2 regions of the Geobacillus sp. Manikaran-105 genome follow, and region 1 is predicted to be linked to the other one. Evidence: predicted binding sites of a transcription regulator. Region 1 holds the regulator's gene; the other holds the start of a gene.
The links. The regulator NrdR, encoded in region 1, represses ribonucleotide reductase genes. The targets are predictions, from matches to a motif close to AACACNATATATNGTGTT.
Positions count from the first base shown of each region.

Region 2: CV945_RS03100 (vitamin B12-dependent ribonucleotide reductase) is a predicted target of NrdR. The motif match lies at 3,248-3,265, and genes of this name have one in related genera.

Region 1 is NZ_PIJG01000011.1:806-8,188, forward strand. Features, by position in the region: gene thrS (threonine--tRNA ligase) at 1-1,326, opposite strand, end outside; T-box leader at 1,376-1,601, opposite strand; gene ytxC (putative sporulation protein YtxC) at 1,648-2,523, opposite strand; gene dnaI (primosomal protein DnaI) at 2,794-3,726, opposite strand; gene CV945_RS05000 (replication initiation and membrane attachment family protein) at 3,738-5,129, opposite strand; gene nrdR (transcriptional regulator NrdR) at 5,235-5,696, opposite strand; gene CV945_RS05010 (hypothetical protein) at 5,764-6,162, opposite strand; gene speD (adenosylmethionine decarboxylase) at 6,290-6,664, opposite strand; gene CV945_RS05020 (glyceraldehyde-3-phosphate dehydrogenase) at 6,965-7,383, opposite strand, start outside.
Region 2 is NZ_PIJG01000006.1:11,481-18,863, reverse strand. Features, by position in the region: gene CV945_RS03110 (hypothetical protein) at 1-121, shown strand, start outside; partial or broken gene CV945_RS03105 (spore gernimation protein) at 166-447, opposite strand; gene CV945_RS03100 (vitamin B12-dependent ribonucleotide reductase) at 548-3,121, opposite strand; gene CV945_RS03095 (lipoate--protein ligase family protein) at 3,375-4,214, opposite strand; gene CV945_RS03090 (rhodanese-like domain-containing protein) at 4,364-4,738, shown strand; gene CV945_RS03085 (ROK family transcriptional regulator) at 4,998-6,188, opposite strand; gene gcvPB (aminomethyl-transferring glycine dehydrogenase subunit GcvPB) at 6,371-7,383, opposite strand, start outside.

The DNA of each region.
Region 1 (7,383 bases):
CCACATTTCATCGTCGTCGTAATATTTTTCTTTGTCATGCGGATCGCGGTATGACAAGCGGAACGAGTACTCGTCAAGCCCGAAATCTTTGTATACTTCTAAAATCAAGTTGACGACACGTTTAAACTCGTCTTTGATTTGGTCAGGGCGCACGAAAATATGGGCGTCATTAAGCGTCATGCCGCGGACGCGCTGCAAGCCGGTAAGCGCTCCGGACATTTCGTAGCGGTGCATCGTGCCAAGTTCGGCGATGCGAATCGGCAGCTCACGGTAGCTGTGCAGCTTGCTTTTGTAAATCATCATATGGTGCGGGCAGTTCATCGGACGCAGCACAAGCTGTTCATTGTCCATTTCCATCGGCGGGAACATGTTTTCTTTGTAATGGTCCCAGTGTCCTGACGTTTTGTACAGCTCGACGCTGCCGAGCACCGGCGTATACACATGGTCATAGCCAAGCTCGATTTCTTTGTCGACGATATACCGTTCAATGATCCGGCGGATCGTCGCCCCCTTTGGCAGCCAAAGCGGCAAGCCTTGCCCGACTTTTTGCGACGTCGCAAACAGCTCAAGCTCTTTTCCTAATTTGCGGTGATCACGCTCCTTTGCCTCTTCGAGAAGATGCAGATAGCGCTCCAAATCTTCCTTCTTGAAAAACGCTGTCCCGTAAATGCGCTGCAGCATTTTGTTGTTGCTGTCACCGCGCCAGTAGGCCCCCGAGATGCTGAGCAGCTTGAATTCTTTGATCTTGCCGGTCGACGGCACGTGCACGCCGCGGCAAAGGTCGAAAAACTCGCCTTGCTCGTAAATGGAAATCGTCTCGCCTTCCGGAATATCAGCGATCAACTCGAGCTTCAACTCATCGCCGATTTCTTCATACAGCCGGATAGCTTCTTCACGGCTCACTTCTTTGCGGACGATATCCAAGTTTTCTTTGACAATGTTGCGCATTTCAGCCTCAATTTTCGGCAAATCGTCCGGCGTCAGCTTATGCTCCATATCGATATCATAGTAGAAGCCGTTTTCAATAACGGGTCCGACGCCGAGCTTGACGTTGCGATACAGCCGTTTGATCGCCTGCGCCATTAAATGGGCGGCGCTATGGCGCAAAATATCAAGCGCCTCTGGCATATCTTGGGTGATAATCACCAGCTCGCCGTCCTCATGAAGCGGCGTGCGCAAATCGACGAACCGGCCGTTTAGTTTCCCGGCGATCGCTTTTTTCTTCAGCCCCGGACTGATCGACGCGGCGATGTCTTCGGTCGATGTCCCGCTCGCAAACTCCTTTTGCGCCCCGTCCGGGAACGTGATGCGAATCATGTCTGGCATCGGCAATCACTCCTTTGTCATAATTGAAAAAGAAAAAAACTCCTCCCTCAAAAGGGACGAGTTTTCGTCGTGGTTCCACCCTTCTTCCCATGGCAACACAACGCCATGGCTCAACAACAATAACGGCTAGCCACCGGCGGCAACTACTGGGCGCTCCGTTCGCTGCCGCAGCTCTGAGGGGGTAAGCGCATTTTTCGTGTTAGGAAGGTTCCAGCCGCCGCCTTCCCTCTCTGGAAACCGTAAAAATGCACCCATATCCTCGTCATCGCTTGTCTATGCGGTTATTCATGTACGATATTATAGCGGAACCGAAAAGAAAAATCAAGATTCTTCCCCATTTCCGGCGCTGGCGACAAACAAGCGGGAAAAATCAGCGCGGCGGCGGAGGCGAAGCCGCTCTTGAAACACGTTTTGCAGCGTCTGCACCATGCCGTCATCCGGGTGGTCGGTATACAGCTCAATTTCCGCCGGAGCAAGCGAGACAAGCGGCGCGAGCACCGAAGAATCGATATACATCGGCTGGCTGACGACGAGATGGCGGTCGATCAGCTGTTTCACTTCCGCCGCCGACAGCTCGCGGCGGTGGCGGTCGTAAAACACGAAGTGCGGCGGGTCGTGCACCAAATACAGGCGCGGCCATTGCGGCGTCCGGCCAACCAGGCATTCGCGCAGCATTTGCACGAAAGTTTGATACTCTTGCTCCAATTTGTACTCGTCAATCGCGAGCCCGACATAATGTTCAAGCCGCTCGATGTACGGCTTCAGCCGAAAGGTGACAAACGACGAAAACGAGAAGGACAGCCCGTCGCGCAAAAACGAAGCGAACGCCTCGCGCAGCAGCGCCATGCGCGAAGCAGCAAACTCCGCCCCTTTCTGATAATCGCGCCGTTCACCGTCCAAAAACGAATGGGCGAGCGCCAAAATTTGCTGCTGTTCCTCGCGGTCGCGAAAATAAAAGACACCGGAAATGATCGACAACAACAGCCGGTCTTCGAGGACAGACTGCACAAATGCAGTCATGGCTGGTATGATATACGTCTCGAGCACGTGCTTCTCGTCGCCGTATATGTAAACCGCCACGGTCTTGTTTCCGTCGTAAGCGGCGTGAAACAGCGGACAGGCATCCCGTTTCCGTTCATTCAGCAGCCAAAACAGTTTCTCCGCCTCGCTTGCCTTGTCAAAATGGATTTCGATCACCCGCTGTCCCCCCTTCTCCGAGATCAACGCTTGGTTTATATATATGGGGACAACCAGCTGTTTAGACTAAAAAAGCGCAAAACGTCCAACGTTTCCCGCCTACAGGGCTGCGGCGGACGGAGCGCACAGACATTCGCAACGGGTTCATTCGCCAAGATGCCCCGCTCCTTGGCGGCTGGCGGAGAATGCATCCTTTCCGCCCCAGCGCAGAAAAACGGCGCCCCCTTGCGTCAGGGGACGCCTTAAGCGCGCCGTTTGACCGCTTATCCATCATTCGCGGCGGTTTGGCCCGGTAATTTCAACCGGGTGCGCGAGTGAGCGGATCCGCTCCATAATGCGGGCGGCTTTCACTTTTTCTTCCTCGCCGCGCTGCGAATACGTCAAATGGTGGGCGAGCTGCTTCATATCAAAGTTGGAGGTGAAAAAGGTCGGCAAATTTTCAAACATCCGGTATTGCAAAATTGGGCCGAGCACATCGTCGCGCACCCAGCTCGACATCGCCTCCGCTCCAAGGTCATCGAGCATGAGCACCGGCACTTTTTTCACATAATCGAGCTTTTCGTTCATCGTCTGATCTTGCAATGAATGCTTCAGCTCGCGAAACAGCTCCGGCACATAGACGATGAGCGACGGAATGTTCCGTTTCGCCAGTTCATTGGCGATCGCCCCGAGCAAATACGTTTTGCCGACGCCGAACGACCCGTACAAGTACAATCCTTTCATTTTTTTCCCCGGCTCGTACTCCGTCACGAACTTCTCTGCAAACTGGATGGCTTTAATGCGCCCATCGTCGCTAAGATCCACATCCGACAGCGAAGCTTGCAAAATTTCCCGCGGCACGAACATGCTTTGAATGAGCGCTTCCTGCCTTCTCCGTTCATCATCTTGCACTTTTTTTGGACAGCGGTCGTATTCAACGTCAATTCGCCCGCCGGCGACCACCAAGTTCGGATGATACCCCGGCAGCATATTTGGGCATTGCTCGAGCCCTGGGCACTGGCGGCAATGGCCATGTTGCTCGATAAATTCGTACAGCTTCATTAAACTTCGGTCCACCGCATCGCGCGACAGCTGCTGCTCGTGCGCCTGCAAAAACGGCTGCACGTCCGGATGCGTCAAAATATAGCGCCGCATTTGTTCATAGCGCCGCCGGAACCCTTCGTTTCCGAACAGCCGCTGCAACAGTTGATTTACTCGTTCCATCGCCTTTACACCTACGATCCATCACGGTATTTTTTCAGCCGTTCCTCGAGCTCTTTGCGCGCCTGTTCCACATCAAAGTCGTCATCATCCGGCTGGCTGTAATCCATGTTCAGCCAGTCGGGGACGATTTCGGTGCGCACGACTTTGCGCACTGTCCGCGTCCCTTTTTCTTTTTCATTCGCCCAGTTTTGGTACGTCTTTGCTTCCTCTTTAGCCAGCTCCATCGCCTCTTTGACGGTGCGCACCTTTTTGCGCGCCCAATGGCTGGCGATTTTCTCGACATATTTTTTCGATAGTTTCATATTCGTCCGCAGCATGACGTAATAAATCAGCACATTGACGACGCCCGGAAGAAGCTGCTGTTGAAACATAATATCTTCGATCAATTGCAAATCGGCGAGCGACGGCTCCGCTCCCCCGGAAATTTCCTTCAGAAGCTGGCGCGGGGAGATCGTCTCGAGCTGCTTCATCAACGCCTCCTCTTTTGTGCGCGGCTCGATGTGTTCCATCGTCCGGTAAGCGAGCGGCTGCACCCGTTCGACAAGGCGCGGGGCGGCGCCGCCGTGCTCGAGCTCATACCACTCCCGGGCCGCCCGGCGCAGGGCGTCAATGTCAATCTCGTATGCCGGATCGATGACGCCGAGGACAATTTTTTGCATTTCCAGCGGCGGGATGCCGTACAAAAATGCCAACTTTTTGATCGCTTCTTTCACTTTCGCGGTTACGGCCCGGCGCGGCACCATCTGTTTCGACAAGCCGGCAAAAAACAGCTCAAAATCAAACACGCCGTCATCGAGCGCATACGACGCCTCGTCCCGCCCCATGTGCACTTTTCCATCCGGCGGCTCGAGCTCGCGCCCGGCCTCTTCATTGAATCCCGCGACGATTTGTTCAGCATGAACGGACGAAAATACGTCCGAAAACGCGCGCGTCACCCGGGTGAACTTTGTCTCATCCACAGCCGGGCAGGCAAAACAGTCATTCAGCTGGGCAAACATATGACGGCCGACTTGCCGGTACAAAAAGACGCCGAGCATTTCGTCGCGGAAAAATTGATCCGGCGCCAGCGGTGGGCGCAGCTCATACACAAACTGCTTCGGCTCTTCCGCCTCGGGGGCGTGGACGTACGTATTCAGCAGCCCGATGCCTTCGAGCTTCAGCCGCTCGCTGTAAATGTCCGGCAGGCCGCACTGCATGAGCGCCATAAGCCGATGGTGGGTCGCTTCCCGGCCGCCAAGCAGCTCGAGCTCCCCCCAAAGCGTCATATATAAGGCGAGCGCACGATGGCCGATCAGCGGCTGATACAGCATAGTCAACACTTTTCGGTCCGCATCGTGCAGCGCAGTGCGGCTTTGCACCATATACCGATCAACGGCCAACAACTCTTTCCAATGGTGTGGCATCGCTCCGACCTTCCATTCTGCCATATTCGTTTCCATCCACCTCTCGCCTTCCCGGCCGAAAAATAAGCTGAAAAAAGGGCCTGCCGCATTCCCGCCCGTGCCCTTTTACCGTTGTCCTTTTTTAATCAGCTCTTTTAGCTCTTCGATAAATACGTTGATATCTTTAAACTGCCGATAGACGGAAGCGAAGCGGACATAGGCCACCTCATCGATGCGCGACAGCCGCTCCATGACCATTTCGCCGATCGTTTCGCTTTTTACTTCCGATACGCCTTGGCTGCGCAGCTCGCGCTCGATTTCCTGCGTCACTTTTTCCAATTGCTCAAGCGCCACCGGCCGTTTTTCACACGCTTTGATCAAACCGCGCAAAATTTTTTCCCGGCTGAACTCCTCGCGCGTCCCTTCTTTTTTGACGACAATCAGCGGCGGTTCCTCGACCCGCTCAAACGTCGTAAATCGATAGTGGCATTGTTCGCACTCGCGCCGGCGGCGAATCGAGCGGCCTTCTTCGGCCGGGCGCGAGTCAAGCACGCGCGTGCCTTGGTGATGGCATGACGGACATCGCATAACATCCACTCCGTTCCTCTTCTTATCTTCTATCATACCGGAATGGCAGAGGGCAGACAAGCCATAGTCAGCTATTGAGGCCAGAACCAATATACGGCAGGCGGCCGTCAAGCTTCCGGTATAACTCAAGGATGACCGCCCGGCTGCGACCAAAATCAAACGGCAAGAACTTTGTCTCGGTCGTCACCGAAAAGTCCACCGCCGTTTCAAACGGGCGGACGGAAATGACGGTGGCGACGATAAACAGCTTGGGGCCGCGCCGCGTTTGGGCGCAAAGCTCGCCGCGCTCTTCGGAAACGGAAAGCAGCTCGGCGTCAGGCAGCGAAGCGAGCAGCTCTTTCACCGCGTCGATGACAGCGCGGTGGGCCGCTTTGTAGTAATGGCTCCGGAGCTCGGCGTCCTCATGGTTTTCCCGCGTTTCGCAATGGTTCGTCAACGCATACTTCAACTTTTTCCACATGCTCATAGCCACGTCTCCCTAATCGTTCTTTTTTTTTCACCATCATACCATGATTTTGGCCGCCATGGCACCGCCGAAAGCGTAAAAAAAGGAGCGTCCTGTTTACGCTCCTTTTGCTTCCGTTGTTATGGAATTACAGCGCGTGCGCCTTTTTCACTTCAATCGGGCGCATGCCGCGCGGCAGCTCAATCGTTTCCCGCGTTTGCGCGCCAAGCTTTTCGGCGATGTAATCCGCGGCGATGGTCGGGTCTAAATGGCCGCATGTATACACATCAATGCTGGCATAGCCGTGTTCCGGAAACGTATGAATCGTTAAATGGGATTCGGAAATAATGACGACCCCGCTTACGCCTTGCGGAGCGAATTTATGGAATGCGACTTCGCGAATTTCCGCTCCCGACTTTAATGCGGCGTCTACAAACGTTTTTTCAATAAAGTCCATATCGTTCAGTTTGTCAAAGTCGCATCCCCAAAGTTCCGAGATAACGTGACGACCCATCGTATCCATGCGCAAGTCCCCCTTTTAACCAATTTTCTCAAATAAAAAACAGATTTGTAGGTTGCAAAATGGCATGTATAACTACCACGGGGGAAAGTTAGTCCTAAGAGGTCCTAACCCTTTAAGTAGTCACATTACCTTTGCCGTTAAGAAGTTCACGAAACATAGTATACTTTGTTTAGGGGGTTTTTGCAACAGGCTTTTTTAATTTTTTCGCATGCCAAAAGGAAAAAGCGCCCACACCGCCACACGGGCGGATCGGACGCTTTGCGCATCTTTTCACGATTGCGAGATTGGAAGAAAAACTGCTTAAGCGCTCACATGAAGACGCTCATTCATTTTGGCGGCGACAAGGCTGGCCAAGTCGACGACGCGGCACGAATAGCCCCACTCGTTGTCGTACCAGGCGAGCACTTTCACTTTCCGGCCGTCAATCACCATTGTCGACAAACCGTCAATGATCGCCGAATGCGGGTTCGTGTTGAAATCAATCGACACAAGCGGCTCCATCGTGAAATCCAAAATGCCTTTCAGCGGACCATTGGCTGCGCGGAGAAGAGCTTCGTTCACTTCCTCGACCGTCACATCCCGCTTGACGTCAACGACCAAATCGACAAGCGACACGTTCGGCGTCGGAACGCGCAACGCCATGCCATGAAGCTTTCCTTTTAAATGCGGCAGCACCAGCCCGAGCGCCTTCGCGGCTCCCGTCGTCGTCGGGATGATCG
Region 2 (7,383 bases), on a different contig from region 1:
ATTGTCACATGATTGGCGCAACGCGAACATTGCGATTGAATATTTAAACCATAAGATCGGCCAGCACGATCTGGAAATTTATCAGCTAAAAAAGCGGCTCGAACTCCAAGAAACAAAATAAAAGCGCATGCCCGATGACCGGCGCATACGCTCTAACTGCTTAGCTTACCCACGCTTGCGAATGCGGAAATTGTCTTCCAACAGCACCCAGTTTTCCGGATACGGATACCCGAGCACCCAGTAGCTGATTCCGCGCAATCCGTATTCTTTCACCAAGTCAAATTTCGCCAACGCGCTGCGGGCGTCCTCAAACCACACTTCATGTTGTCGCCCTTGTTCATCTGTATAGCGGTAAAACGGCGAAGCCGCCGCCGCATCGTATTGGATGGACGCCCCGTAGCGAATGGCGCGCTCTAGCGCCTCTTTCGGACTGAACGTTTCCGCCTTTTACCACTATATTTTGGCTTTTGCCTTTTATGTAAAAAAAAAACGCCGGTTCCTCTACGGAAACCAGCGTTTCATCCATCCAAACCCATCCGTATCACCATTACAGGCCGCACTTCAGCTGGGCGCCGCAGTTCGTGCACGTGTTGCAGCCGCCGATCTCTTCAACCGTTCCTTCGCGGCAAATCGGGCAAATGTTGCCGATTTCGGAGCCGATCGTCACATCGGTGGCGCGCACATCTTGAATCGTATCGACAAGCACGACGGCGCGTTTCGTTTCTTTTTCCTCTTGTTCTTCTGGAAGCAGTTCTAGCTGTTCTTCGATCCGGTTTTCTTCCGCTTTCAACGTCAACACTTGCGCATCGCGGCTGCCGTCGACGTAGACGGTGCCGCCTTTCGCGCCGCCGCGCCATAAACGCTCGTACACTTTTTGCACTTGCTCGACGGTGTAGCCTCTCGGCGCGTTGACCGTTTTCGACAAGCTCGAGTCGACCCAGCGCTGAATGATGCATTGCACATCGGCGTGCGCTTCCGGCGGCAAGTCCATCGCCGTCACAAACCAAGGCGGCAAATGGTTCGGGTCGGCTTCCGGATGTTTGTCCAAATATTCTTGCACGATGTCTGCTTTCACTTCGATAAATTTGCCCAAGCGCCCGCTCCGGTAGTACGAGAACGAGAAGTACGGCTCCAGCCCGGTTGACACGCCGACCATCGTCCCCGTCGATCCCGTCGGCGCCACCGTCAGCAAGTGCGAGTTGCGGATGCCGTATTTCAAAATATCTTGGCGAATGTCATCCGGCATCCGTTTCATGTAACCGGTGTTGATGAACGCTTCGCGCAGCTTTTGCGTTTCTTCTTCCGTTTCGCCGACCAAAAACGGGAAGCTGCCTTTTTCTTTCGCCAGCTCGATCGAGGCCCGGTAAGCGGTCGTGGCGATCGTGCGGAACAGCTCATCGACAAGCTGGTTTCCTTCCTCAGAGCCGTACGCTTTTTCGCAGTAAATGAGCAAGTCTGCAAGCCCCATGACGCCAAGGCCGATGCGGCGCTCGCCGAGCGCTTGTTTTTTGTTTTCCTCAAGGAAGTACGGCGTGGCGTCAATGACGTTGTCTTGCATCCGCACCCCGATTTCGACCGTGCGTTTCAGTTTTTCGTAGTCAATGACCTTCCGTTCTTTGTCCACCATGTTCGCCAAGTTAATGGCGGCCAGATTGCACACCGAATACGGTGCCAACGGTTGTTCCCCGCACGGGTTGGTCGCAACGACTTTTTGCCCGTACGCGCGGGCGTTCGTCATTTCGTTGGCGTTGTCGATGAAGAAAATGCCCGGCTCGGCTGAATACGTCGCGCAAATGTTGATCAGCTTCCACAGTTCGCGGGCGCGGATTTTCCGGTAGACGCGGACGCGATAGCCCATTTTCTCCCATTCGCGTACATCGCCGATTTCATGCCATTTTTCATTGTAAATGCGCATTTCTTCTTCAGAATACGTTTCTACGTCCGGGAAGCGCAGCTCGTATTCTTCGTCCTTTTCGACCGCTTCCATGAATTCTTTCGTCAAGCAGACGGAAATGTTCGCACCGGTCAAAAAGTCCGGGTTGTGCACCGTGTATGTACCGCCGGTGCGCAGTTTTTCTTCAGCGTCTTTGATAATTTCCTCTGTGAAGCCGCCGTAGTCAGGCGCGTTTTTGTACCGGACGATCGCTTCGTACATCGCCCGCTCCCGCTCGGTGAGCGGCGTGAATTTCAGTTTGTCGCGCGCTGCTTTTTTGATGCCCTCGTCTTCCATATTTTCAAGCAGGTAGCGCAAAATGCGCGGGTTTTGCATTTTCGAGACGATGAATTCGATAATGTCCGGGTGCCAGTCGGCCAGCATAATCATTTGGGCGCCGCGGCGGGAGCCACCTTGCTCGACAAGGTGGGTCAGCTTCGCAATGTCGTCAAGCCATGAGACCGACCCGGACGATTTGCCGTTCACCCCGCGCGCAAGCGTATGGCGCGGCCGCAATGTCGAGCCGTTCGTCCCAACGCCGCCGCCGCGGCTCATAATTTCCATCACCTGCTTCCGATGTTCGGAAATGCCTTCGCGCGAATCTTTCACAAACGGCATCACATAGCAGTTGAAATACGTCACTTCCTTGCCTGAACCCGCCCCATACAACACGCGGCCGGCCGGAACAAAATTCAAGCTGGCGAGCTCTTGATAAAACTTTTCGAACCACTCTTTCCGCTTTTCTTCGGTCTTTTCCACCGCCGCCAGCCCGGTCGCATTGCGCTTGGCGATTTGCTCATAGAAAATCTCGAGCGGCTTGTCGATAATGTCGAGCGATCGAAGGACAATGCCGGTTTCCGCCTCCTCGCCTTCGAGCACGTGCCGGTATTCGTCTTCAATCAACACGCGCGCTTTTTTCGCCTCCCAGTCAATATCGACGATAAAACCGAGACCGCGGGCTGGGAATTTCGGGTCCTCCTTGATCGTCAACACAACGAAATCGCCCGGTGTGAGCGTCAGCTTCTCCGTATCTTTGAATGAATACCGGTCAAGCATGACCAAACGGGATACGCCTTTATGGGTGATGTGCATATCCGGCGTAATCGGATGCACTTGCGGAAATAGGCGGATATCCTCGTTCAGCTTGTCAATATTGATCTTCATTTTTTCGGATGACGCCACCGTCATTCTCCTATCTCTCCTCTTTTATATAATTATATAATCTCTCATGTTTTTGCCAATGTTGCCCTGTCTTCTCTACCTTACCATATCAAACAGAAAAAAACAATATATAGTATGATTTTTTATGAAAATCATACTATATATTGTGATTTAGAACAGATCATTTCGTTTTTGTCAAGCAAAAAAAGACAAAAAACGGCGAAAAACGGACCAGCCATGCCGTTTTTGCCAAAACAGGAGCGATGTTCCATATTGCCGCCTAACGCTTAAAGTTCCATTCATCGCTTTCGTATTTCGTCCGCGCCAGCTCTTCGACGTATGCCAACTCTTCGGCGGTGAGCGTGTACGGTTCCAATACGATGTTCAATCCTTTTTCAAATCCTTTGTAAAACGCCTCTTTCGCTTCCTCGATCGTCACCGTGCGGCTCGTCAACTCATTGATCGCGACGGCTTTCTTTTTAAAATCGCGCTGCAGACGCTCTTTCACCCGCTCGTTTGGATATTTAAACAAGCTGAACAGCAAGTCTTCGTCCAAATCGAGCAAAATCGAACCATGCTGCAAAATGACGCCTTTTTGCCGCGTTTGCGCGCTGCCGGCGATTTTCCGCCCCTCAACGACAAGTTCGTACCACGACGGTGCGTCAAAGCAAACAGCCGAGCGCGGGCTGCGCAAATCCGCTTTTTCTTCTTCTGTTTTCGGCACGGCGAAATACGCGTCAAGCCCAAGGAAGCGAAATCCTTCCAAAATGCCCTGGGAGATGACGCGATACGCTTCCGTCACCGTCTGCGGCATCGCGGGATGCGATTCGGAGACGATGACGCTGTAGGTCAACTCTTTGTCATGAAGAACGCCGCGCCCGCCAGTCGGGCGGCGGACAAAGCCGAGGCCGTTCCGTTTCACCGCGTCTAAATCAATTTCTTTCTCCACTTTTTGAAAATAGCCGATCGACAACGTCGGCGGATTCCAGCCGTAAAAGCGGACCGTCGGCGGAATTTTTCCTTCGCTGTGCCACTCTAAGAGCGCCTCATCAAGCGCCATATTAAACGACGGCGAGCCCTCGCCGGAGTCAATAAAGCGCCATACTTCCTTTTTAGCCATCGTTCCACCTTCTTTTCAGAATCACCTTTACTAGTTTAGCAAACAACGCCGGCCAAGGGAAGAAAAATGGCATCGCGAAAACACTTTGCTTCCGAGCGGCAACTCTATATAATAGGAAATAGCGGACAAAGCGAAAGGAGGCATGACGGGTGGAAGCATTGCTCATTATTCTCGGCGCAATCATCGTGTATTCCGTCATTACGTACTTCTGGCAGAAGAGAATTGTCAAAGCATTGACAGAGGAAGAGTTCCGCGCCGGTTATCGAAAAGCGCAACTCGTCGACGTCCGCGAACCGGATGAGTTTGCGGCTGGACATATTTTAGGGGCGCGCAACATCCCGCTGACCCAACTGCGCATGCGCATGAAAGAATTGCGCAAAGACCAGCCGATTTATTTATATTGCCAAAACGGGCTGCGCAGCGGGCGGGCCGCACAAATGCTTTACCGGAAAGGGTATCGCGATTTGTACCATTTAAAAGGCGGATTTAAAACGTGGACCGGGAAAGTGAAGAAAAAAGCGTAGCGATCAGCAAAAAGAGGCGCGCTGCCGGACTATATAGATGCAACGAAGAAGTTTAACATATTTCGACTGTCGAAGGCAAGCCATAGGCTTGCCCCGTCACGCCAAGGCGTGACGGAAGACCGAACAACCACCTGCTTCACAGACCCATATATGGGTCTGTGAAGCGGCGTTGTTCGGTCGCCTGACAGTCGATAAAAGCTGCAAATGGTAAATCTTCAAATTGCATCTATATAGGCAGGCGCCTTTGCTGTTGCGGCCGTCAAGGAGCCGTCTCAAATTCCGGCGGCAGGACGACCGCCTCAAGCACCGAAGCAGCCGCACCGATGGCGCAGCTTTTCTCTTTCAGCTTCGAGGCGATGATGGACGGCTCGCTTTCTTTTTTGACGAGAATGCGCTCCCTCACCTCTTTGCGCGCTGCATCAAGCACGAAATCACCGGCCTGAGCAAGCGGGCCGCCGATAATGACCGCCTCCGGGTTGTACGCATAAATCACCTGCAGCAGCCCGATGCCGAGATAGCGGCCCGTTTCTTCCAAAATGCGCGCCAGCTGGGCATCGTTTTCGGCCGCCAGCGCCATCGCGGCGATGGAAAAGCGGTCGTCCAGCCACTCCAAACGGCCTTCTTCGGCCAAACGGCGTTCAATATATTTTTGTGAAGCGTACATTTCCCAGCAGCCGGTATTGCCGCAAGTACAGCGGACGCCGTTGACATCGATCGTATGATGGCCGATCTCGCCCGCCAGCCCGTTCACCCCGCGATACAGCTGATGATGAAGGACGACGCCGGCGCCGATGCCGATGCCGGCGCTAATATACACAAAATGGGCAAACTCCTTGCCGGCGCCGAACCATTTTTCGCCAAGCGCCGCCAGTTTCGCCTCGTTTTCCACAATAACCGGATATTGCGGCCATCGCTTTTGCAAGGCCGATGCCAACGCCACATCGCCCCAACGCAAGTTCGGCGCAAAAATCACCGTCCCGCTTTCCGTATGGACAACGCCCGGCACCCCGATGCCGATTCCCATTACGCCGTACGGTGTCGCCGGCGCCCGGCGGACCGCGGCTTCAACCAATTCGGCCATCTCGCCGACAATCGCCTCCTGCCCTTCGGACGGGCGGAACGAACGCCGCTGCTCCCATATGATTTCAGCATTTAAGTTCGTCACCACGGCGTACAAATAGTTAACGCCGAGCTCGACGCCGACAAGCGAACCGGCGTCGGCATTAAAGCGGAGCATGAGCGGCCGGCGTCCGCCTGTGGAGACGCCGATGCCGCTTTCATGGACAAAATGCTCGGCGATCAGCTCATCGACGAGCGCTGAAACCGTCGCTTTATTCAGTCCGGTCGTTTTCGCAATATCGGCGCGTGAAATCGGGTGTTGGTCGCGGATCAATTTCAGGACGAGCTGTTTATTCATTTTTTTGACAAGAGTGATGTTCCCTGTCCTCACGTTTTCGGTCATCCTTTTCGTCATGACTTTTAGTATGCACCGCGAATGATGGATCAGCCATTGCTATTAGTTTATATAATAAACTAACTCGACTTTTCTGTCAATGCCGCCATAGCAATGCAGCTGTCCCCAAACGAAACGGCCCGCCCACTGTCGGGCGAGCCGTTTGTCGGTATCACGGATCAGTTTGTCGGCTTTTGATAGCGCAAAATCGGCTTGCGCGCTGCGGTCGTTTCATCAAGCCGCTTGACGACCGTCGTATGCGGCGCTTCTTGAACGATTTCCGGAGTTTCTTCCGCTTCCTTGGCAATTTGAATCATCGCATCGATGAACGCATCGAGCGTCTCTTTCGACTCCGTCTCGGTCGGCTCAATCATCATGCACTCTTCGACGATGAGCGGGAAGTAAATGGTCGGCGGATGGAAGCCGAAATCAAGCAGCCGTTTCGCGATGTCAAGCGTTCTGACGCCAAGTTTCTTTTGCCGCTTGCCGGATAAGACAAACTCATGCTTGCAATGGCGGTCATACGGCAAATCGTAATACTCGGCAAGACGGCGCATCATATAGTTGGCGTTTAAAACGGCGTATTCGCTCACCGCTTTCAAACCGTCCGGCCCCATCGAGCGGATGTACGTGTACGCCCGGACGTTGATGCCGAAATTGCCGTAAAACGGCTTGACGCGGCCGATTGACTGTGGACGGTCGTAGTCAAGGTAGCAACGGCCGTTTTCCCCTTTGGCGATGACCGGTTTCGGCAAAAACGGCACAAGGTCAGCTTTCACCCCGACCGGGCCCGATCCTGGCCCTCCGCCGCCGTGCGGGCCGGTGAACGTTTTATGCAAGTTCAAATGGACGACGTCAAAGCCCATATCGCCGGGGCGCGCCTTGCCGAGGATGGCGTTTAAGTTCGCGCCGTCATAGTACAGCTTGCCGCCCGCTGCATGGACGATTTCCGCCATTTCGACGATTTGCTCTTCAAACAGCCCGAGCGTGTTCGGGTTCGTGAGCATGAGCGCCGCTGTGTCAGGGCCGACGACGCGCCGCAAATCCTCCAAATCAACAAGGCCGGCGGCAGTCGATTTGACCGTCACTGTCTCAAACCCCGCAACGGTTGCCGACGCCGGATTCGTACCGTGCGCCGAATCCGGGACGATTACCTTCGTCCGGTTGAAATCGCCGTTGGCCTCATGGTAAG